DNA from 3 places in the Pantoea sp. SGAir0418 genome. Region 3 is predicted to be linked to each of the others. Evidence: predicted binding sites of a transcription regulator. Region 3 holds the regulator's gene; each other region holds the start of a gene.
The links. Region 3 encodes PhoB, which activates phosphate uptake and scavenging genes when phosphate is short. Its sites were predicted from a motif close to CTGTCATAAAACTGNCNNAT; they were not measured.
Positions count from the first base shown of each region.

Region 1: a site for PhoB is predicted at 3,945-3,964, ahead of pstS (phosphate ABC transporter substrate-binding protein PstS). Genes of this name have one in related genera too.
Region 2: a site for PhoB is predicted at 6,610-6,629, ahead of glpT (glycerol-3-phosphate transporter). Genes of this name have one in related genera too.

Region 1 covers NZ_CP027911.1:4,076,970-4,084,702, forward strand. The annotation lists gene glmS (glutamine--fructose-6-phosphate transaminase (isomerizing)) at 12-1,841, shown strand; gene C1N84_RS18985 (fimbrial protein) at 2,075-2,557, shown strand; gene C1N84_RS18990 (fimbrial protein) at 2,558-3,049, shown strand; gene C1N84_RS18995 (MrpH family fimbial adhesin) at 3,085-3,894, shown strand; gene pstS (phosphate ABC transporter substrate-binding protein PstS) at 4,038-5,081, shown strand; gene pstC (phosphate ABC transporter permease PstC) at 5,168-6,130, shown strand; gene pstA (phosphate ABC transporter permease PstA) at 6,127-7,014, shown strand; gene pstB (phosphate ABC transporter ATP-binding protein PstB) at 7,059-7,733, shown strand, end outside.
Region 2 covers NZ_CP027911.1:3,806,085-3,813,817, reverse strand. The annotation lists gene recQ (ATP-dependent DNA helicase RecQ) at 1-1,815, shown strand, start outside; gene rhtC (threonine export protein RhtC) at 1,828-2,451, shown strand; gene rhtB (homoserine/homoserine lactone efflux protein) at 2,533-3,156, opposite strand; gene pldB (lysophospholipase L2) at 3,260-4,255, shown strand; gene yigL (sugar/pyridoxal phosphate phosphatase YigL) at 4,288-5,088, shown strand; gene glpT (glycerol-3-phosphate transporter) at 5,123-6,463, opposite strand; gene C1N84_RS17745 (carboxylate/amino acid/amine transporter) at 6,868-7,733, shown strand, end outside.
Region 3 covers NZ_CP027911.1:3,024,937-3,032,669, forward strand. The annotation lists gene phoR (phosphate regulon sensor histidine kinase PhoR) at 1-1,278, opposite strand, end outside; gene phoB (phosphate response regulator transcription factor PhoB) at 1,294-1,983, opposite strand; gene sbcD (exonuclease subunit SbcD) at 2,181-3,398, shown strand; gene C1N84_RS14235 (AAA family ATPase) at 3,395-7,072, shown strand; gene C1N84_RS14240 (DUF799 domain-containing protein) at 7,118-7,733, opposite strand, start outside.

The sequences.
Region 1 (7,733 bases), 1.1 Mb from region 3:
AGGAAATTACTATGTGTGGAATTGTTGGTGCAGTAGCGCAGCGTGATATCGCAGAAATTCTGCTGGAAGGGCTGCGTCGTCTTGAGTATCGCGGTTATGACTCTGCCGGTCTGGCGGTTGTCGATCGCCAGGGCCATATGACGCGGTTGCGTCGTCTGGGTAAAGTGGCCAATCTGGCAGAAGCGGCGGAACAGCAGCCGCTGATTGGCGGAACCGGCATCGCGCACACCCGCTGGGCGACGCACGGTGAGCCGTCGGAAGCCAATGCGCATCCGCACGTCTCAGAGCACATTATTATTGTGCACAACGGCATCATTGAGAACCACGAACCGCTGCGTGAGCAGATGATCGCACGCGGTTACCGCTTTGCCTCCGAAACTGACACCGAAGTGGTGGCGCACCTGGTGCACTGGGAGCAGAAACAGGGCGGTACGCTGCGCGAAGTGATACTGCGGGTGATCCCGCAGCTGCGCGGGGCGTATGGCATGGTGATCATGGACAGCCGCGATCCGTCGGTGCTGGTGGCTGCGCGTTCGGGCAGCCCGCTGGTGATTGGCCGCGGCGTGGGCGAAAACTTTATCGCTTCCGATCAGCTGGCGCTGCTGCCGGTGACCCGCCGCTTTATCTACCTCGAAGAAGGGGATATTGCCGAAATTACCCGCCGCGAAGTGACGATTATCGATCGCCACGGTAACCAGGCACAGCGCGCAGAGATCGAATCCAATGCGCAGTACGATGCCGGCGACAAAGGCGTCTACCGCCATTACATGCAGAAAGAGATCTACGAACAGCCGAACGCCATCAAAAACACGCTGGCCGGCCGCTTCCATGACGGCATTGTTGATCTCAGCGAACTGGGCGCTAATGCGGAAACGCTGCTGAGCAAGGTGGAACACATTCAGATCATCGCCTGCGGCACCTCCTACAACTCCGGCATGGTGTCGCGTTACTGGTTTGAGTCGCTGGCCAACATCCCGTGTGACGTGGAAATCGCCTCCGAATTCCGCTATCGCAAATCGGCGGTGCGTAAAAACAGCCTGCTGATCACCCTGTCGCAATCCGGTGAAACCGCCGATACGCTGGCAGCGCTGCGCCTGTCCAAAGAGCTGGGCTATCTCGGTTCGCTGGCCATCTGCAACGTGGCGGGTTCGTCACTGGTGCGTGAGTCAGATCTGGCGCTGATGACCAAAGCCGGCACCGAAATCGGCGTGGCCTCGACCAAAGCGTTCACCACTCAGCTGACGGTACTGCTGATGCTGGTGGCGAAGCTGGGCCGTCTGCACGGCATGCGCGCTGACACCGAGCATGAGATTGTTCATGCACTGCAGGCGTTGCCGAGCCGCATTGAACAGATGCTGGCGCAGGATAAAGTGATCGAGAATCTTGCCGAAGGCTTCTCTGACAAGCATCACGCGCTGTTCCTCGGCCGTGGCGATCAGTATCCGATTGCTATGGAAGGGGCGCTGAAGCTGAAAGAGATCTCCTATATCCACGCCGAAGCCTATGCGGCGGGCGAGCTGAAGCACGGTCCGCTGGCGCTGATTGATGCCGATATGCCGGTGATTGTGGTGGCGCCAAATAACGAACTGCTGGAGAAGCTGAAATCCAACATCGAAGAGGTGCGCGCGCGCGGCGGTCTGCTGTACGTGTTTGCCGACCAGGATGCCGGTTTCAGCGACAGCGAAGGCATGAAAATCATCCCGCTGCCGCACGTTGAAGAGGTGATTGCCCCAATCTTCTACACCGTGCCGCTGCAGCTGCTCTCCTACCACGTGGCGCTGATCAAAGGCACCGACGTCGACCAGCCACGTAACCTGGCGAAATCGGTTACGGTGGAATAAGCGTAGCCCGGTCTGGAAACAGGCCGGTTTTTTTAACTCATTGTTGTTCCGATTAAATTAATCGTGAATTCTGTGAACGTTGTGAATTAATTTTTCCCTGATATGTGAAATCAACTTTCATAATTCGCTGGCTCTCCTTCACTTCTGTTTTGTTTAACTTTAATTTAACCTTTCAGTCATAAGCTTTCTGATGCATGTAGCAAGCCAAACTCGTTCTCTGCATGTAGGAATTTATGGCGCGTTATTTCATATTTACTTTTTTTTGTCTGGTGCTTTTATCCGATGCACTGGCATCGTCATTCAGTGTGAATATTTCCGGTAACGTGATGGTACCTGCCGACTGTAAAATAAATAATGGTATGCCGATCAGTGTTAATTTCGGCGATGTGCGCACCGATAAAATAGATGGGAAAGCGTATCAGCAACCTGTGTCATTTACGCTTTCCTGCACTAATCTTCCCTCTAATGCGCTTAAACTCCAGCTACAGGGGAATGCAGCCAGCTTCGATAGCGGCGCGTTACGCGCATCAGTTAGCGGTTTAGGTATTGCGTTTTTTAAGTCTAACGCTGAAAGGTTAAATATTAATACCAGCTGGGTAAACTTTACTTATCCCGCGCTGCCGGTTATTACTGCCGTCCCGGTGAAAGATAAAAGCAGCAGTTTAACGGGCGGAAGTTTTACTTCAGCGGCAACACTGGTAGTGGAACTGCAATAAATGAAACGAACGTGGTTAATGGCACTATTGCTGCCCGCTATGTTGAAGTATAGTGCAGTGGCTGCTTTCAGCGTGCAGGCTAACTTCAGTGGACAGCTAATCGAACCACCGTTATGTCAGATTAACGGCGAAAAGCCAATTATAGTGGAGTTTGGTTCAGTGGTTATTTCCCAAATCAATGGCGACAGCTACAGAAAACCTGTTTCCTGGACGTTAACCTGTAGCAATAATCCCGATAAGAGTATGCGTGTACAAATCAGTGGCACCGGAAGCGCATTTAATGCTGCTTTGCTGGCGACCAGCCAGCGTGATTTGGCGATACAGATATTAAGCGGTAAAAATGGCGAAAACGCCCTGGCACTGAATAACTGGCTGCCGTTTACCTTTCCTGCGCTGCCCGTCATTCAGGTGGTACCGGTGAAGAAAAACGCCGCGGTCTTAACCAGCGGTGACTTTTCTGCTTTTGCTGCGCTGGTGGTTGAGTACCAGTAGATGATCGGCGTTGACGCAACCACAGGATTAGACCAATGCTAACAGGGCTTGTTTTCCGCTATCTGGCTTTTTTCGCTGGCCTGCTGCTGTTCTTTTCAGCGCAGGCGATGGAAGCCCCGCGCGTGGATGGCATTCGCTGGGTCAACGCAAGCCAGGTTGAAATTACCTGGTCAGTGGTGGATGTCGGTATGATATCCGGCTATGCCCGCTGTAACTCTTCAGAGAGAACCTGCGCAGCAGGCATTGGTGTCAGCGCCTGGTTTATCGGGCATGGCACCGTATTCAGCGCTGCGGGCGGGCCGCAAATTTACGTCGATCAGGGCGAGAGCCTTGCCTCGGTGGCTGAACGTTTTATCCGTTTTAATGGTCGGGGTGGCAAGTTTCTGCGTAACTCAGATACCCGTTATTACAGTTCATACTGCGGCAGCTTTGTGACAGCCTCCGCGACCGTAACTGACTATTCCGGAATGGTTGCGCCCTGGGCACCTTGCGTCAACATTCCGGTGGTGCCGGTATCCTGTTCGGTAAGCGGAGCCGCGCTGAATATTAATCATGGTACGCTGGCCCCGGCCGCCGTTAATGGCGCCAAAGCCAGCGTTAACTTCTCGCTTTTCTGCAACCGTGATGTGAATATCAGTTTTGCGCTTGCCGGTGGGATCAATATCCTCAAACTGAGCAACAACATCAGTACGCTGTTATCACTGGCTGACGGGAGCCTGAATAAACCGCAATTAGTGCGGGCTAACGTGACAACGCCGTTCACGCTGATTTCGACGCTCTCCTCAACAACCCCCAGTCCCGGTAACTTTACTGGCAGCACGGTGGTTTTCATTAATTACCTCTGATTTGCCAGCCGACCCGGTTGTCATATAACTGTCACAATTCGTACATTTCACTGTCATCAAACTGTCCTATTTTGCCTCCAGCAGCAATCAATGACTCTTACTAAAACGGCGTCAAGCCTGATTTTTAATCCCCTGGAGGGAACATGACACTGATGCGTAGCACCGTAGCCCGAATTCTCGCCGCCACCTTCGCAGTAAGCGCGGTTTCTGCTTTTGCAGCCACCGACCTGACAGGCGCAGGCGGGACGTTCCCGGCACCGGTTTATGCCAAGTGGGCAGCAGAGTATCAGCAAGCCACCGGTAGCAAAATCAACTATCAGGGTATTGGTTCCTCGGGTGGCGTGAAGCAAATCATCGCCAAAACCGTGGATTTCGGTGCGTCCGATGCGCCGATGAAAGAAGAAGATCTGCAGAAAAATGGCCTGTTCCAGTTCCCGACGGTGATCGGTGGCGTGGTGCTGGCGGTGAACATTCCCGGCGTTAAATCCGGTGAGCTGACGCTCGACGGTAAAACGGTCGGCGACATCTATCTCGGCACCATCAAAAAGTGGAACGATCCGGCGATCACCAAACTGAACCCGGGCGTGAAGCTGCCAGACACCAACATCAACGTGGTGCGCCGCGCGGATGGTTCCGGCACCTCTTTCGTCTTCACCAGCTACCTGTCTAAAGTGAACGAGACCTGGAACAGCAAAATCGGTAAAGGCAACACCGTCAACTGGCCAACCGGTCTGGGCGGTAAAGGTAACGACGGCGTGGCCGCGTTTGTACAGCGTCTGCCGGGCTCGATTGGCTACGTAGAGTACGCCTACGCCAAACAGAACAACCTGACTTACACCAAACTGGTTGATGCCGACGGCAAGCCAGTGGCACCGAGCGAAGCCAGCTTTGCTAACGCCGCCAAAGGCGCTGACTGGAGCAAAACCTTTGCCCAGGATCTGACCTTCCAGAAAGGCAACGACGCATGGCCGATCACCTCAACCACCTTCATCCTGATCTATAAAGAGCAGGCGAATGCGGAGAAGGGCAGTGAAGTGCTGAAGTTCTTTGACTGGGCGTACAAAGGCGGCAGCAAAACCGCCACGGCGCTGGATTACGCAGCGTTGCCAGAGAGCGTAGCGAATCAGATTCGTGCTGCCTGGAAAGCCAACATCAAAGACAGTTCCGGTAAAGCGCTGTACCAGTAAGTGTATGACCCGGCCAGCGTCCGCGCTGGCCAGCCTGATGGGCGGCCTTGTTGCCGCCCTGATTACCCTCTGAGATCGAGAATTCTATGGCTGCCACTAAGCCGACGTTTAAAGCACCGGGCAAGCAGGGCGACATGATATTCGGCGCGCTGGTGAAGCTCTCCGCGCTGATCGTGTTACTGCTGCTGGGTGGCATTATCGTCTCCCTGATTTTCTCCTCCTGGCCGAGCATCCAGAAATTTGGCTTCTCCTTTCTGTGGACCAAAACCTGGGATGCGCCAAACGAAGAATTTGGTGCGCTGGTGCCGATTTACGGCACCCTCGTAACCTCACTGATTGCCTTAATCATCGCGGTGCCGGTGAGTTTCGGTATCGCCCTGTTTCTGACCGAACTGGCGCCAAACTGGCTGCGCCGTCCGCTGGGTACCGCGATTGAGCTGCTGGCGGCCATTCCCAGCATCGTGTACGGCATGTGGGGCCTGTTTATCTTTGCTCCGCTGTTCGCGGAGTATTTCCAGACGCCGGTTGGCGAGGTGCTGGCAAATATCCCGATCGTCGGCGCGCTGTTCTCCGGTCCGGCCTTCGGCATCGGCATTCTGGCGGCGGGCGTGATCCTCGCCATCATGATCATCCCTTACATCGCCTCGGTGATGCGCGATGTGTTCGAACAGACGCCGGTGATGATGAAAGAGTCGGCCTACGGCATCGGCTGTACCACCTGGGAAGTTATCTGGCGCATCGTGCTGCCGTTCACCAAAAACGGCGTGATCGGCGGCGTGATGCTGGGTCTCGGCCGCGCGCTGGGCGAAACCATGGCGGTCACCTTTATCATCGGTAATACCTACCAGCTGGACAGCGCGTCGCTGTTTATGCCCGGCAACAGTATCACCTCAGCGCTGGCGAACGAGTTCGCCGAAGCCGAATCCGGCGTGCACGTGGCGGCGCTGATGGAGCTGGGCCTGATTCTGTTCGTGATTACCTTTATCGTTCTGGCGATCTCCAAACTGATGATCCTGCGTCTGGCGAAGAGTGAAGGAGCCCGTTCATGACAGCAATTGAAATGCAGGCGCGCGCCGAGCTGGAAGCCTCGCGCCGTAAAATGCAGGCGTGGCGCAGCACCAAAAACAAAATTGCCCTGACGCTCTCGCTGCTGACCATGGCGTTTGGCCTGTTCTGGCTGATCTGGATTCTGTTCACCACCGTCACGAAAGGGATCGACGGCCTGAGCTGGACGCTGTTTACCGAATCCACGCCGCCGCCCAACACCGCGGGCGGTGGTCTGGCGAACGCCCTGGCGGGCAGCGGCCTGCTGATTTTCTGGTCCACCTTCTTTGGCACGCCGCTGGGCATTCTGGCGGGTATCTACCTGGCAGAATATGGCCGCAAGCACTGGCTGGCGGAAGTGATTCGCTTCATTAACGACATCCTGCTGTCCGCGCCGTCGATTGTGGTCGGCCTGTTCGTGTACACCATCGTGGTGGCGCAGATGCAGCACTTCTCCGGCTGGGCCGGTGTGATAGCGCTGGCGCTGCTGCAGGTGCCTATCGTGATTCGTACCACCGAGAACATGCTGCGGCTGGTGCCAGACAGCATGCGTGAAGCGGCTTATGCGCTGGGCACGCCGAAGTGGAAGATGATCTCGGCTATTACGCTGAAAGCCTCGGTCTCCGGCATCATTACCGGTGTGCTGCTGGCGATTGCGCGCATTGCCGGTGAAACCGCACCGCTGCTGTTCACCGCGCTGTCGAACCAGTTCTGGAGCACCGACATGATGCAGCCGCTGGCCAACCTGCCGGTGACCATCTTCAAATTCGCCATGAGCCCGTTTGCCGAATGGCAGAGCCTGGCGTGGGCCGGTGTGCTGATTATTACGCTGTGCGTGCTGCTGCTGAACATCGTGGCGCGCGTGATTTTCGCCAAAGGCAAACACTAATTTTCCGGCGCGGCTTCGGCGGCGCTGCACATGAGAGATGAGCAATGAGTATGGCAACTCCTTCTGCCGGTAAAATTCAGGTGCGCAATCTGAACTTCCACTACGGTAAGTTCCACGCGCTGAAGAACATTAATCTGGATATCGCCAAAAACCAGGTGACGGCGTTTATCGGTCCGTCGGGCTGCGGCAAATCCACCCTGCTGCGCACCTTCAACAAAATGTACTCGCTCTATCCGGAGCAGCGTGCTGAGGGTGAAATTCTGCTGGATGGCGACAACATTCTGGCATCGCATCAGGATATCGCCCTGCTGCGCGCGCGCGTCGGCATGGTGTTCCAGAAGCCGACGCCGTTTCCGATGTCGATTTATGACAACATCGCCTTTGGCGTGCGGCTGTTTGAGAAGCTGTCGCGTGCCGATATGGACGAGCGCGTGCAGTGGGCGCTGAGCAAAGCCGCGCTGTGGAATGAAACCAAAGACAAGCTGCACCAGAGCGGTTACAGTCTCTCCGGCGGTCAGCAGCAGCGCCTGTGCATCGCGCGCGGCATCGCGATTCGCCCGGAAGTGCTGCTGCTGGATGAGCCATGTTCGGCGCTGGATCCGATCTCTACCGGACGCATCGAAGAGCTGATCACCGAGCTGAAGCAGGATTACACCGTGGTCATCGTGACCCACAACATGCAACAGGCGGCGCGCTGTTCCGATCACACGGCGTTTATG
Region 2 (7,733 bases), 780 kb from region 3:
TCGGCAGTGCTTAATCAGGAAATGCTGGCGCAGCAGGTATTACAGGATACCTTCGGCTATCAGCAGTTCCGTCCGGGTCAGCAAACCATCATCGAAACCGCGCTGTCAGGGCGCGACTGCCTGGTGGTGATGCCGACCGGCGGCGGCAAATCGCTGTGCTATCAAATCCCGGCGCTGGTGCGCGAAGGGCTGACGCTGGTGGTTTCGCCGCTGATTTCACTGATGAAAGATCAGGTTGATCAGCTGCTGGCGAACGGCGTGGCGGCGGCGTGCCTTAACTCGACGCAGACGCGTGAGCAGCAGCAGCAGGTGTTTGCGGACTGCCGCAGCGGCAAACTGCGGCTGCTGTACATCGCGCCGGAACGTCTGATGATGGATAACTTCCTCGACACCCTGCAGCACTGGAATCCGGTGATGCTGGCCGTCGATGAAGCGCACTGTATTTCGCAGTGGGGCCACGATTTCCGTCCGGAATATGGCGCGCTCGGTCAGCTGCGCCAGCGCATTCCGCAGCTGCCGGTGATGGCGCTGACCGCCACCGCCGATGAAGCCACGCGTAACGACATCGTGCATCTGCTGCAGATGCACGATCCGCTGATTCAGATCAGCAGTTTTGACCGCCCCAACATTCGCTACACGCTGGTGGAGAAGTTCAAGCCTACCGAGCAACTGCTGCGCTATGTGCAGGATCAGCGCGGCAAAAGCGGCATCATCTACTGTAACAGCCGCGCCAAAGTGGAAGACACCGCTGCGCGTCTGCAGAGTCGCGGCATCAGCGTTGGCGCTTATCATGCCGGCATCGACAGCGAGCAGCGCGCACGCGTGCAGGAAGCCTTTCAGCGTGACGATTTGCAAATCGTGGTCGCGACCGTGGCGTTCGGCATGGGTATTAACAAGCCCAACGTGCGTTTTGTGGTGCACTTCGACATTCCGCGCAATATCGAATCCTATTATCAGGAGACGGGCCGCGCCGGGCGTGATGGCCTGCCGGCGGAAGCGATGATGCTGTACGACCCGGCTGACATGGCGTGGCTGCGTAAGTGTCTGGAAGAGAAAGCGCCCGGGCCGCTGCAGGATATTGAACGCCACAAACTGAACGCCATGGGCGCGTTTGCCGAGGCGCAAACCTGCCGTCGTCTGGTGCTGCTTAACTACTTTGGTGAAGGTCGCCAGCAGCCGTGCGGCAACTGCGATATCTGCCTCGATCCGCCGCGGCGCTATGACGGCCTGGTCGAAGCGCAAAAAGCGCTGTCGGGCATTTATCGTACCGGGCAGCGTTTTGGGATGAGCTATATTGTTGAAGTTTTGCGCGGCTCAACCAACCAGCGCATCCGCGATAACGGCCACGACAAACTGCCGGTGTACGGCCTCGGGCGCGAGCAGAGTCAGGAGCACTGGGTCAGCGTGCTGCGCCAGCTGATCCATCTGGGCATGGTGACGCAAAACATCGCTATGCACTCGGCGCTGCAGCTCACCGAGGCCGCGCGCCCGGTGCTGCGCGCTGAAGTGCCGCTGATGCTGGCGGTACCGCGTACCGTGACGGTGAAAAGCCGCAGCAGCGCGCCAAAAGTCTACGGCGGCAATTACGATCGCAAGCTGTTCGCCAAGTTGCGTAAGCTGCGTAAAGCCATCGCCGACGAAGAGAATATTCCGCCTTACGTGGTGTTTAACGACGCCACGCTGATTGAAATGGCAGAACAAATGCCGGTCAGCGCTTCAGAGATGCTGAGCGTGAACGGGGTCGGTCATCGCAAACTGGAGCGCTTCGGTAAGCCGTTTCTGCTGATGATCAAAGAACATCTTGATGAAGAATAAGGGAAATAAACCATGCTGATGTTATTTGCCACCGTCGCGCTGGTGCATCTGGTTGCGCTGATGAGTCCGGGACCGGACTTCTTTTTTGTCTCACAGACCGCCGCCAGCCGCTCGCGCAAAGAGGCGATGATGGGCGTGCTCGGCATTACGCTGGGGATTGTGATTTGGGCCGGTGTCGCGCTGATGGGCCTGCATCTGATTCTGGAGAAAATGGCGTGGCTGCATGAAATCATCATGGTCGGTGGCGGGCTGTATCTGCTGTGGATGGGCTGGCAGCTGCTGCGCTCGGCGCGTCAGCGTCACAAGCAACCTCATACGGAAGCGCCGGTGGTTGAGCTGCCAAAGCGTGGCATGAGCTTCCTCAAAGGGTTTCTCACCAACCTGTCTAACCCGAAAGCCATCATCTACTTCGGCAGTGTGTTTTCACTGTTCGTGGGCAACGATGTGGGCGCGATTGAGCGCTGGGGCCTGTTCCTGCTGATCGTCGGTGAAACCTTTGCCTGGTTTACCCTGGTGGCGGCGATTTTTGCCCTGCCGTGGATGCGCGATAAGTATCAGCGGATGGCGAAGTGGGTGGACGGTATGGCGGGCGTGCTGTTTGCCGGGTTTGGTATTCACCTCATCATCTCCCGATAAGATCCCGAACCGTAGCGGCGCAATTTATTGCGCGTTTCAACTGGGCGCGATAAAGCGTGCCGCTACGATCAGTGCCAATCGTTACGCCATTTTACGTGCGCTGGCCAGCAGTGCGCCGACCGCCATAAACAAGCCACCAAACACCCGGTTCAGCAGCTTCATCTGCTTCGGACCTTTGATCCAGCCAGCAATGCGCGTCGCCAGCGTGGCGTAACCAATCATCACAATGATGTCGACCACGATGGTGGTCACGCCGAGCACCAGATACTGCATCAGCTGCGGCTGGTGCGGCACGATAAACTGCGGAAACAGCGCGGCGAGAAACACAATGCTCTTTGGATTGGTGAGATTCACCAGCAGCGCTCGCTGAAACAGACGACGACGCGGCATCGCTTTGGCCACCGCATTGAGATCGATTCCGCCCGCTGAGCGCCACTGCTGAATGCCAAGCCACACCAGATAGGCCGCGCCCGCCCATTTCAGTACCTCAAACGCCAGCACCGACTGCGAAAATAGCGCGCCCAGACCGGCGCCCACCAGCACAATATGCACGGCGAGACCCAGCTGTAATCCGGTAATTGAGGCTGCCGCACCGCGATAGCCGTGGCTGATGCCGGTGCTCATGGTGTTGATCGCGCCGGAACCGGGCGAGAGGCTGAGGATGGTCGTGGTTAACAGGTAGGTTAACCACCATTCAATGGTCATGGGTGACATTCCCTGAAGAGAGTGAAGTGTGACACAATACGCCAGAAAATCGCGCTGCGCTATTAAGTGCAGAGCCGCGTTTGACGTTTTTTCAGGGGGACGGATGCAGCAGCATAAACAGAGTTGGCTCGGACGTGAGCACGCTTTTTCAGCCTTTGCTACCGGTCCGCTGCTCGACTTCTGGCGTCAGCGTGAAGAGTGTGAATTCAGCGGCGTGGGCAATCTGACCATTCGCTATGTGCGCTTCACCTCACCGCAACACCGGCGTGTCATCCTGATTGTGCCCGGACGCATCGAAAGCTACATCAAATACCCCGAGCTGGCCTATGACCTGTTCCACTGCGGCTACGATGTGGTGATTATCGACCATCGCGGTCAGGGGCGTTCAGACCGGCTGCTGGCCGACTCGCATCGCGGTCACGTGGTGGAGTTCAGCGATTATGTCGACGATCTGGAAACGCTGTATCTGAAAGAGATCGTCAGCCATCACTATCAGCAGCGCTACGTGCTGGCGCACTCGATGGGCGGCGCAATTGTGGCGCTGTTTCTGGCGCGCCAGCCGCAGGCCTTCCACGCGGCGGTGTTTTGTGCGCCGATGTTTGGTATCGTGCTGCCGCTGCCGCCGTTTCTGGCGCACCGCATTCTCGACTGGGCGGAAAAGCTGCCCGCGCTGCGCGACGGCTACGCGCTGGGCACCGGACGCTGGCGCGCCAGCCCGTTTGGCATTAACCGGCTGACGCACAGTCGCGAACGCTATCGTCGCAATCTGCGCTTTTACGCTGACGATCCGGCGATTCGCGTCGGCGGCCCGACCTATCACTGGGTGCGGGAAGGGATTCAGGCCGGACGCCATATCCTTAATCAGGTGGCGCAGATTACGACACCGATTCTGCTGCTGCAGGCCAGTGAAGACGACGTGGTGGATAACCGCGCGCAGGATCTGTTTTGTGAGGCCATGGCGGCAGCGGGACATGCGGTGGAAGGCACCACGCCTTACATCATTCAGGGCGCGCGTCACGAGATCCTGTTTGAAACAGACGCCATGCGCGCCGAAGCGCTCAATGCGGTGGTCGACTTTTATCAGCGCCACCGTGACTAATGTATTCTTAGACATCAATACCAGAGGCCTACATGTACCACATCGTTGCATCCGACCTGGATGGCACGCTGCTTTCTCCGCAACATCGTCTGACGCCGTTTGCCCGCACCACGCTGCAGGAACTGGTGGCGCGCGATGTGCATTTTATCTTTGCCACCGGACGCCACTACATCGACGTCGGTCAGATGCGCGATAAGCTCGGCATTCCGGCGTATATGATCACCTCAAACGGCGCGCGCGTGCACAACGCCGACGGCGAACTGGTGTTCAGCCACAATCTGGACAGCGATATCGCCAGCGAGCTGTATGGCCTGAAGTATCACGATGAGAAAATCCTGACGCACGTTTACCGCGACGATGAGTGGCACATCAGCCGCCATAATCCGCAGGAAGCGGAGTTTTTCCAGGAATCGGTGTTCACCTATCAGGTGTATCAGCCCGGCATGCTGGCCACCGACGGCATCAGCAAAGTGTTCTTCACCTGCGACGATCCGGAGCATCTGGTTCCGCTGGAACAGGCGATTGAAGCGCGCTGGGGTGACCGGGTTAACGTCAGTTTCTCGCTGCCCACCTGTCTGGAGGTGATGGCTGGCGGCGTCTCGAAAGGGCACGCGCTGGAAGCGGTGGCGAAACAGCTTGGCTATTCGCTGAAAGAGTGCATCGCGTTTGGCGACGGCATGAATGATGTCGAGATGCTGAGTATGGCGGGCAAAGGCTGCATCATGCGTAACGCCCATCAGCGCCTGAAAGATACCCTGCCGACGCTGGAAGTGATTGGCAGCAACGCCGATGACGCGGTGCCACAGACGCTGCGTAAATTATTCCTCGCCTGAATAAAACGGGCCGGTATGCACCGGCCCGCTCAGATTACGCCTGCTGCTGCTTGTGGCGATGCTCGCTGACCATGGTCAGCAGCAGTAACACCACCGCCAGCACCGATCCGACAATCATCACTAAGAAACCGCCGTCCCAGCCGAAGAAATCCACGGTGTAACCGACAATCGCACTGGCTGCCACCGATCCGCCGAGATAGCCGAACAGACCGGTAAAGCCTGCCGCAGTGCCGGCCGCTTTTTTCGGTGCCAGCTCCAGCGCGTGCAGACCAATCAGCATCACCGGACCGTAGATCAGGAAGCCAATGACGATCATGCAGATCATATCTATGCCCGGATTGCCCGGCGGGTTCAGCCAGTAAATGATGGTGGCGATGGTCACCAGCGTCATGAAAAACACCCCGGTGGCGCCGCGATTGCCGCGGAATACCTTGTCCGACATCCAGCCGCACAGCAGCGTGCCCGGAATCCCGGCGTATTCGTACAGGAAATAGGCCCACGAGGATTTATCCAGCGTGAAGTGCTTCACCTCTTTCAGATAGGTTGGTGACCAGTCGAGGATGCCGTAGCGCAGCAGATAAACGAACACGTTGGCCAGCGCGATGTACCACAGCAGCTTATTCGGCAGCACGTACTGCATTAAAATCTGCTTCGCCGTCAGCTCCTGTTCGTGGTTCTCGCTGTAATCCGGCGGATAGTCATTCTTCCATGCCTCAATCGGTGGCAGCCCGCACGACTGCGGCGTATCGCGCATCAGCGCAAAAGCGATGATGGCGACGAGGATGGCACCAAACGCCGGCATATAGAGCGCGGCTTTCCAGTCGTTAAACCACGCCATGCCGAGCAGGAACAGCAGCGGAGGAATGCCGCCACCCACGTTGTGCGCGCAGTTCCATACCGACACAATGCCGCCGCGCTCTTTCTGCGACCACCAGTGCACCATGGTGCGTCCGCACGGTGGCCAGCCCATGCCCTGGAACCAGCCACACAGAAACAGCAGCACGAACATCACCATGATGCTTGAGGTTGCCCACGGCACGAAGCCCATCACCAGCATCACGGCGGCGGCGAGAATCAGGCCGGCGGGCAAAAATACCCGCGGGTTGGAGCGATCCGAGACCGATCCCATGATGAATTTGGAAAAACCGTAGGCGATGGAGATGCCGGAGAGGGCAAAGCCAAGGTCGCCGCGGGAAAAGCCCTGTTCGACCAGGTAAGGCATCGCCAGCGCAAAGTTTTTGCGCACCAGATAATAGGCGGCGTAGCCAAAGAAAATGCCGAAGAAGATCTGCCAGCGCAGACGACGATAGAGCGGATCGACGCGATCGTCCGCCACCTGGGGCTGGTGTGGTGCAGGTTTAAAAATACTCAACATCAGAATGGCCCTCCAAGGGCGCAATATAGTTATCGATTCCCAGCAGGTTGGGGCAAAAAAAGTACGACAGCGAACAGAAAGCAACCTTTCCATTTCGCGCACAGAATAGTGATGGTTACGCGCAGTTACTGTGACGTGTGACACATATGTTACAGTTTTATGACAATAAAGAGCGATATAAACCAGTAAATGTTGGATTTCGCGCATTTGTGCCAGAGAAAACGGCGCGCTGCCTCATAAAAATCGCCGCCCGCCGGTCAACCCGCCATGCGGACGCGTGCCTGCTGACCGGGCAGGGAAGATGCGATCGTGTTTAATTTCATCACATGTCAACCAGATTATCCCGCCAGCGCGCTGTAGTTTGTTTACACTAGCGCCAGTGTTGAACTTTAGGATACATAACCGTGCTGTTGCTGATCGTTACCACCATTCTGTGGGCTTTTTCTTTTAGTTTAATCGGGGAGTATCTGGCGGGGCAGGTGGATACCTGGTTCTCGGTGCTGATGCGTTTAGGCCTGGCGGCGCTGGTCTTTCTGCCGTTTCTGCGCTGGCGCGGTTACCGCGCCTCAACGTTGCTGCTCTATATGCTGGTGGGCATGCTGCAATTAGGCATCATGTATCTGATCAGCTTTGAGGCTTATCTCTATCTCAGCGTGCCGGAATTCCTGCTGTTTACGGTGATGACGCCGCTGTATGTCACGCTGATTTATGACCTGCTCAGCAAGCGCCCGCTGCGCATTGGCTATGCCTTTAGCGCCCTGCTGGCGGTGCTCGGTGCGGCCATTATCCGCTACGACAAAGTCAGCGATGATTTCTGGTTCGGACTGCTGCTGGTGCAGGCGGCTAACATCTGCTTTGCGATTGGCATGGTGGGCTATAAGCGCCTGCAGGAAGTCCGTCCAATGCCGCAGCACACCGCGTTCTCGTGGTTCTATCTTGGCGCGGTGCTGATCGCGGTAATCGCCTGGTGCATCTGGGGCAATCCGCACAAGCTGCCGACCACCACGCTGCAGTGGGGCGTGCTGGTGTGGCTGGGCGTGGCCGCATCCGGACTGGGTTACTTCATGTGGAACTACGGCGCGACCCAGGTCGATGCCGGGACGCTGGGCATTATGAACAACATGCACGTGCCGGCAGGATTACTGGTGAACCTGGCGATCTGGCAGGAGAAACCGCACTGGCCGAGCTTTATCGCCGGGGCGATAGTGATTTTTGCGTCCCTGTACGTGCATAAACGCTGGGTACTGGGACACACGGCCAAAAGCGGCAG
Region 3 (7,733 bases):
AATCAAGCGCGGTGGCAGCACGAAGCGGAAGCAGGTTTCCTGATGCGGCACGCTGCTGATCTCCAGCCGCGTGGTGTGGTGGCCGAGCGCGTGCTTAACAATGGCCAGCCCCAGCCCGCTGCCGCCGGTGGCGCGCGAGCGCGCTTTATCCACGCGGTAGAAGCGTTCGGTCAGGCGCGGCAGATGCTCCTCGCTGATGCCGGGCCCGTTGTCGCACACTTTAAATTCGGCGCCCTGTTTGGTGCGCAGCCAGCTGATGTCGATGCGCGTGCCATCCGGCGTGTGGTTCACCGCGTTATACACCAGATTGGAAATCGCGCTGCGCAGCTGTTCATCATTGCCGAACACCTTCAGGTGTGGATCGGTATGGAAATGGATGCTGTGACGGCCCTGGCTGAGGGTTTCCGCCTCGCGCTGTAACAGCAGCAGCATGGTCGGCACATCCACCGTCTCTTTCAGATCAATGGCGGGAGCCGCTTCGATGCGTGACAGCGTCAGCAGCTGCTTCACCAGGCTGTCCATGCGTCGCGTCTGCTCCTGCATGGTATTGAGCGCCTTGCTGCGGGTGCGCTCGTTCATCCCGGCATCGTCCATCATCTCCAGATAGCCCTGCAGCACTGTCAGCGGGGTACGCAGTTCATGGCTGACGTTGGCGAAGAAGTTACGCCGCGCCCCTTCCAGCTGGTGCATCTGGGTGACGTCACGCGCCACCATCAGCCACTGCCCTTCGCTGTAAGGCATGACGCGGAACTCCATGTGATGCTGATTATTCAGCACCAGCGTCAGCGGCTTGTTGAAGTCGCGCTGGCGGATATAGCGGGAGAATTCAGGGTAGCGCAGCAGGTTGAGGATATTCTGGCCATTATCTTCCGGCCAGCGCAGCCCGAGATGCTGCTGGGCCAGACCGTTACACCAGAAAATGGTGCCCTCTTCGGTGGTGAGCACCACCGCGTCCGGCAGCGACTCGGCCCCGCTGCGAAAGCGTTTGATCAGATTGCCCAGCTCGCGCCGGCGGCGGCGATTGCGCAACTGCATTTGATACAGGCCGTAAAACAGCGGTTCCCAGCTGCCGCGCCCGGTGGGAGGCGTCATTGAACGATCAATCCACAGCCAGTGCGACAGCCGCATCAGATTTTTGAAGTGCCAGAACAGCACGCCGCACACGGCCAGTAACAGCCACCACGGCAGATAGCCAACCAGCAGACCCAGCACCAGCGCAGGCAGACACACCAGCGCCAGCTCGGTCAGTAATCTCTTCCAGGAGAGTCGTTCCAGCACGGTAAAAGACTCCGTTTAGTAGCGGGCAGAGAAACGATACCCTGTTCCGCGAACGGTTTGTACCATGCGATCGTGGCCGGAAACTTCCAGTGCTTTACGTAAACGACGGATATGCACATCCACGGTGCGGTCTTCCACATACACGTTAGTGCCCCACACGTGATTCAGCAGTTGTTCGCGGCTGTATACGCGCTCCGGATGCGTCATAAAGAAGTGCAGCAGTTTGTATTCGGTCGGTCCCATTTCCAGCGGCGTGGTTTCGGACATCACGCGATGCGAGGAGGGATCGAGGCTCAGCCCCTGCATCTCAATCACCTCTTCCACCGCCATCGGTGAGATGCGGCGCATCACGGCTTTAATGCGCGCCATCAGCTCTTTGGGCGAGAACGGCTTGGTGATGTAATCATCGGCGCCCACTTCCAGCCCGCGCACGCGATCTTCCTCTTCGCCGCGCGCCGTCAGCATCATCACCGGAATATCACGCGTCATGGCTTCACGCTTTAAATGTTTGATGAACTGAATGCCGCTGCCGCCGGGTAACATCCAGTCCAGCAGAATCAGATCGGGCCAGGGTTCGATCAGCTTGCCAATCGCGCTGTCATAGTCCTCAGCCTCAATCGGCTGATAATCGTTTTGTTCCAGCACGAAACATAACATTTCACGGATGGGAGCTTCGTCTTCCACAACCAAAATGCGCTTAGCCATTATTACTCCTGCGATTGTGACGGCATGTCACGGGGGTTTGCGGCGCCATTATGCGTCAGTTTTGTGACACTTTTATGAAAAACCCACCTCATGATAATCAGATAAAAAGCGCAATTGTGACAACCGGTTTCGCTTTTTTTTCATTGCGTTGTTAAGCGGTTATACTGCCGCTTTGCGATAGCAGGCACGGAGCATTCATGCGCATTATTCACACCGCTGACTGGCATATCGGTCAGTTCTTTTACAGCAAAAGCCGCGCCGCCGAGCACCAGCAATTCCTCGACTGGCTGCTGGCCGCGATTGTGCAGCATCAGGTGGATGCACTGATCGTCGCTGGCGACCTGTTTGATACCGGTTCGCCGCCCAGCTACGCACGCGAACTGTTTAACCGTTTCGTGGTGGCGCTGCAGCCCAGCGGCTGCCAGCTGATTGTGCTGGCCGGCAACCATGATTCGGTCGCCACGCTGAATGAATCGCGCGAGCTGCTGGCCTGCCTCAATACCCGCGTCATTACCAGCGCCACGCCCGGCGGCGAGCAGCAGGTGCTGACGCTGCAACAGCGCGACGGCACGCCGGGCGCGCTGCTGTGCGCCATTCCCTATCTGCGTCCGCGCGACATTCTGCGCAGCCAGGCGGGTCAGTCCGGTCGCGATAAGCAGCTGTCGCTGCTGCAGGCGATTGAGCAGCACTATCAGCACTGTTATGCCGCCGCTGTGGCGCAGCGCGAAGCCATGGGCAGTACGCTGCCGATCATCGCCACCGGGCATCTCACCACCGTGGGCGTCAGCAAGAGCGATTCGGTGCGTGATATCTACATCGGCACGCTGGACGCCTTTCCGGCGCAGGCCTTCCCGCCAGCCGACTACATTGCGCTGGGCCATATACATCGCGCGCAGCGCATCGCCGACAGCGATCACATCCGCTACAGCGGTTCGCCGATTGCGCTCAGTTTTGATGAGCTGGGACGTGAGAAAAGCGTATTCCTGCTGGAATTTAGCACCCGGCTGGAGTCCGTCACACCGCTGGTTATTCCGTCATTCCAGCCGATGCAGATGTTAAAAGGCGCGATGGCGGAGATCGAACAGCAACTGACCGCGTTTCACACCTATGAAGGCGATCTGCCGGTGTGGCTGGATATCGAAATCACCACTCAGGAGTACCTGAGCGATCTGCAGCGCCGCATCGAACAGCTAACCGACGCGCTGCCGGTTGAGGTGCTGCTGGTGCGCCGCAGCCGCGATCAGCGTCAGCGCAGCCTGGCGCGGCTGGAGAACGAAACCCTGGGCGAACTGAAAGTTGAAGAGGTATTTGCCCGCCGGCTGGCGCTGGAGGAGCAGCTGGAGGATGAACAGCGCGCGCAGTTAACGCAGCTGTTTCGCAGCACGCTGGCGACGCTGGAGGATCCGGGCGCATGAAAATTCTGACGCTGCGTTTTAAAAACCTCAACGCGCTGCGCGGCGAGTGGTTTATCGATTTCCGCCGCGAGCCGTTTGCCAGCAACGGGCTGTTCGCCATCACCGGCGCCACCGGCGCGGGTAAAACCACGCTGCTGGATGCCATCTGTCTGGCGCTCTATCACCAGACGCCGCGCCTTGGTGGCCTGTCGCAGAGCGAAAATCAGCTGATGACGCGTGACACCGCTGAGTGCCTCGCCGAAGTGGAGTTTGAGATCAAAGGTGAAGCCTGGCGCGCCTTCTGGAGCCAGAACCGCGCGCGCGGCCTGGCGGAAGGTAAACTGCAGGCGCCGCGTGTCGAACTGGCGCGCGTGGCGGACAACCAGATCGTCGCCGATAAAGTCGGTGACAAGCTCAAAGCCATCGAAACCTTGTCCGGTCTCGATTTTGCCCGCTTCACCCGTTCTATGATGCTGTCGCAGGGGCAGTTTGCCGCCTTCCTCAATGCCAAACCCGGCGAGCGCGCCGAGCTGCTGGAGGAGCTGACCGGCACCGAAATCTACGGCCACATCTCGATGCAGATCTACGAGCGCTGGCGCACGGCGCGCGCGGCACTCGACACGCTGCGCGCCCGCGCCGGTGCGGTGCAGTTGCTCGACGACGCCCGCCGCGCCGAACTGGCGCAGCAGCTGGAGCAGCTGACCCGCACCGAACAGGATCTGAGCGAGCAGCTGGCGCAGGCCCAGCAGCAGCAGCAGTGGCTGACGCAGCAGCAGCAGCTCAACGCGGAGCAACAGCAGGCGCAGCAGGCGTTGCAGGCTGCCGCCACGGCCTGGCAGCAGGCGGAAGGCGATCGCCAGCGGCTGGCGCGTGCTGAACCGGCGGAGAAGCTGCGCGACAAACTGCAGCAGCGCGAACAGCTGCAGCGCGACCAGCAGACACTGAACCAGCAGGCGCAGCAGTTACAGCAGCAACAGCAACAGGCGCAAGCGGCGCTGCAGCAGGGTGAAAGCCACTATCAGGCAGCACAGCAGGCGCGTGAACGTGCGCTGGCCGAACAGCAACAGCTGGAGACGCTGCTGAGCGAACAGGTGATCCCGCTCGATCAGCAGATCGCCAGCCGTGCACAGCAGCTTGAGCAGCAGCAGGCGCTGCTGAGCGAACAGCAAAAAACGCTGTTACTCAGCCAGCAGGCGCTGGATCAGCATCAGCAGGCAAGTGAACGCTTACAACAGCAGCTGGCGCAGCAGCAGGCGTTTCGCCTGAGTGAAGCCGCTGTCGCCCGCTGGGGCGGCGAACTGGCGCGCTGGCAGGCCGAACTCGCCCGGCTTGAAGAGCGTGAGCAAACGCTGACGCAGCTCAGCGCGCAGCAGCAACAACTGCATAGTCAGCTCGAACAGCAGCAGCAGGCGCTGCAGGCGCGCGAACAGGCGGCACAGCCGCTGCAACAGGCGGAAGCCGCGGCACAGCAGCAGCGCCAGCAGGCGGAGCAGGTGCTTACTTCGCTGGAAGCAGAGATCGCCAGCCCGGCGCTGCGGACGGCGCTGGCGCAGCATCAGCAGCAGCGCGGCGTACGTCAGCAGCTCAGCCTGCTGGCGGCACAGTGGCAAACGCTCCAGCCGCAGCGCCAGCAGCGCCAGCTTAAGCTGCAGCAGTTACAGCAGCATGCTGAGCAGGAAGCGCTGGCATTGCAGCAGCTGCGCGAGGAGTACAAGCGCGAGCATCAGACGCTGCTGGACGTGCGTCGCCTGTGCGAGCTGGAGCGCACGATTATTCAGCTGGCCGACGAGCGGGCGAAGCTGCAGCCGGAACAGCCCTGCCCGCTGTGCGGCTCCTGCCAGCATCCGGCCATCGACCGCTATCAGCAGTTACAGCCGGATGAAAATCAGCAGCGGCAGGCGGCGCTGGAAACGCACGTGGCGCAGCTCAGGGAAGCCGGCACCGCGCGGGGCGAGCAGCTCAAACTGTCGCAGCAGCAACAGCAGGCGCTGCAACAGGAAATCGCCGACCTCGACCAGCAGATCGCCGCCACCCGCGAGCGCTGGCAGGCGCTGTGCGGTGAGCTGGCGCTTACCTTCAGCGCTGAACAGCACGCAGAATTCAGCGCCTGGCAGCAGCAGCAGGACGCGCTCGAAGCCCGCCAGCAGCAGCAGTTGCAGGCGCGTGAACAGGCGGCCGTCACGTTGCAGCAGGCCAAAGACGCGCATCTGCAACAGCAGCAGCGCTGGCAGCAACATCAGCAGCAGCAACAGCTGGCACAGCAGCAGCTGGCCAGCGCCCGGCAGCAGCGGGATGAGATCGATCAGCGCGTCAGCGGTGAACGGCAGGCATGGCAGCAGCAACAGCAGCAGCTGGAACAGCAGCTGGCTGCCCATCAACTTAGCCTGCCTGCAGCGCCCGAGCGCGCCGGCTGGCTGCAAACGCTGCAGCAGCGCTGGCAGCAGTGGCAGGAAAGTGAGCGGTTACTTGCTGAGCTACAGCCGCAGCTGGCGAAAAGCGAAACGGAAGGAAGCAGCCTGCAGCACGCTCTGGCGCGTGAACAGCAGCAGGTCGCCAGCCTGCAGCAAGCCCTTAACCACCTGCAACAGCAGCAGCAGGCCCAGCAGCAGCAGCGTCAGCAGCTGTTTGGCGACCGGCGCGTGGCGGACGCGCGTCAGCAGCAGCACGCCACGCTGCAACAGCATGACCAGGCGCTGGCGCAACAGCTGCAGCGCTGGCAGCAGGCGCAAAGCGAGCTGCACGGCCTGAAAGGTCAGTATGAACAGATTGTCAGCCAGCAGCAGACGCTGGCGCAGCGCGCAGCGGACGCTGAAAACGCCTTCCGGCAGGCATTGCTGCTCAGTGATTTCGCTGACGAAAGCGCCCTGCGCGCCGCGCTGCTGGCGGAAGATGAGGTGCAGACGCTGCGCCAGCGGCTGCAAACGCTGGAGCAGCAGCATCAGCAGCACACCGCGCTGCATGCCAGACTGGCGCAGCGGCTGAGCGATCACCAGCAGCAGCGCCCGGCCGCACTCAGCGATGCCGATGCAGACTCCATCGCCGCCCGGCTGGAGCAGCTGCGCGTGGCGCTGCGTGACAATGCACGCCAGCAGGGCGAAGCGCAGCAGCAGTTGCACAGCGATGCGCAGCAGCGTCAGCAGCAGCAAACGCTGCTGGCGCAGATCGCCGCTGACGAAGCGGAACTGGCACAGCTGAGCCGCCTCAACGATCTGATCGGGTCGGCCAAAGGCGACAAGTTCCGCCGCTTTGCTCAGGGCTTAACCCTCGATCATCTGGTGTGGCTGGCAAACCGCCAGCTCGATCGCCTGCACGGCCGCTATTTATTGCAGCGCCGCGTCAGCGATGAGCTGGAGCTGGAAGTGGTGGATACCTGGCAGGCCGATGCCACGCGCGACACGCGTACGCTGTCCGGCGGCGAGAGCTTCCTCGTCAGCCTTGCGCTGGCGCTGGCGCTGTCCGATTTGGTCAGCCATAAAACGCGCATTGAATCACTGTTTCTCGACGAAGGCTTCGGCACGCTGGATGCCGAAACGCTGGACACCGCGCTGGATGCGCTCGATGCGCTCAACGCCAGCGGGAAAACCATCGGTGTGATCAGTCATGTGGAAGCGATGAAAGAGCGCATCCCGGTGCAGATCCGGGTGCGTAAAATGAACGGGCTCGGCTACAGTAAACTGGAGCTGCCGGGCGAGTGATGCGTGAAGTGGCGCGGCGATCAGCTGATCGCCGTGCCAGGTAGATTAACGCGTAACCGGCGCTTTGTAGCGCGGGCCGGCCAGCAGACCACCCTGCTCGTTCTGCGCTAACAGACGTGCGCTGGTGACACCCGCAATGGTGTGCGCTTTGTCGCCCGCGTTGCTGGCAATCTGTTTGATCGCCGCCGACACCAGCATGCCAATGATGCCGCCGTTGCTGTTGTTGCTGTTCTCAGAATCATTGGCGGTGGCCATGCCCTGCCACAGCTCTTTACCGCTGCGCAGATCGACCAGACGGGCAGTGGCCGAGACCGTGGTCACCGAATCAACCACCAGATAGCTGCTGCCATAATCGGTAATCGAAATGTACAGTGCGCTGTCTGCGTTGAAGATGTCATGCAAGCGCTTCGTGCTCACCGCCTGAATTTCATGCCCGTTGCTCAGGCCGTTTTGCTGGAAGGTCTCTTCCACCACCGCCACCGGGAACACGTAGTAACCCGCTTCCGCCAGCGGCTGGGTCACCAGCGAGGTGAAGCTGTGCGACGCGTTGATATCCGGCGCACGGTTATCGGCAGGCAGCACCAGAATTGACGCCGGCTTACTGGCACGGAAGGCGCTGTAGTCATACGGTTTCTTATTCTGGGCACAGCCGGTCAGCAGC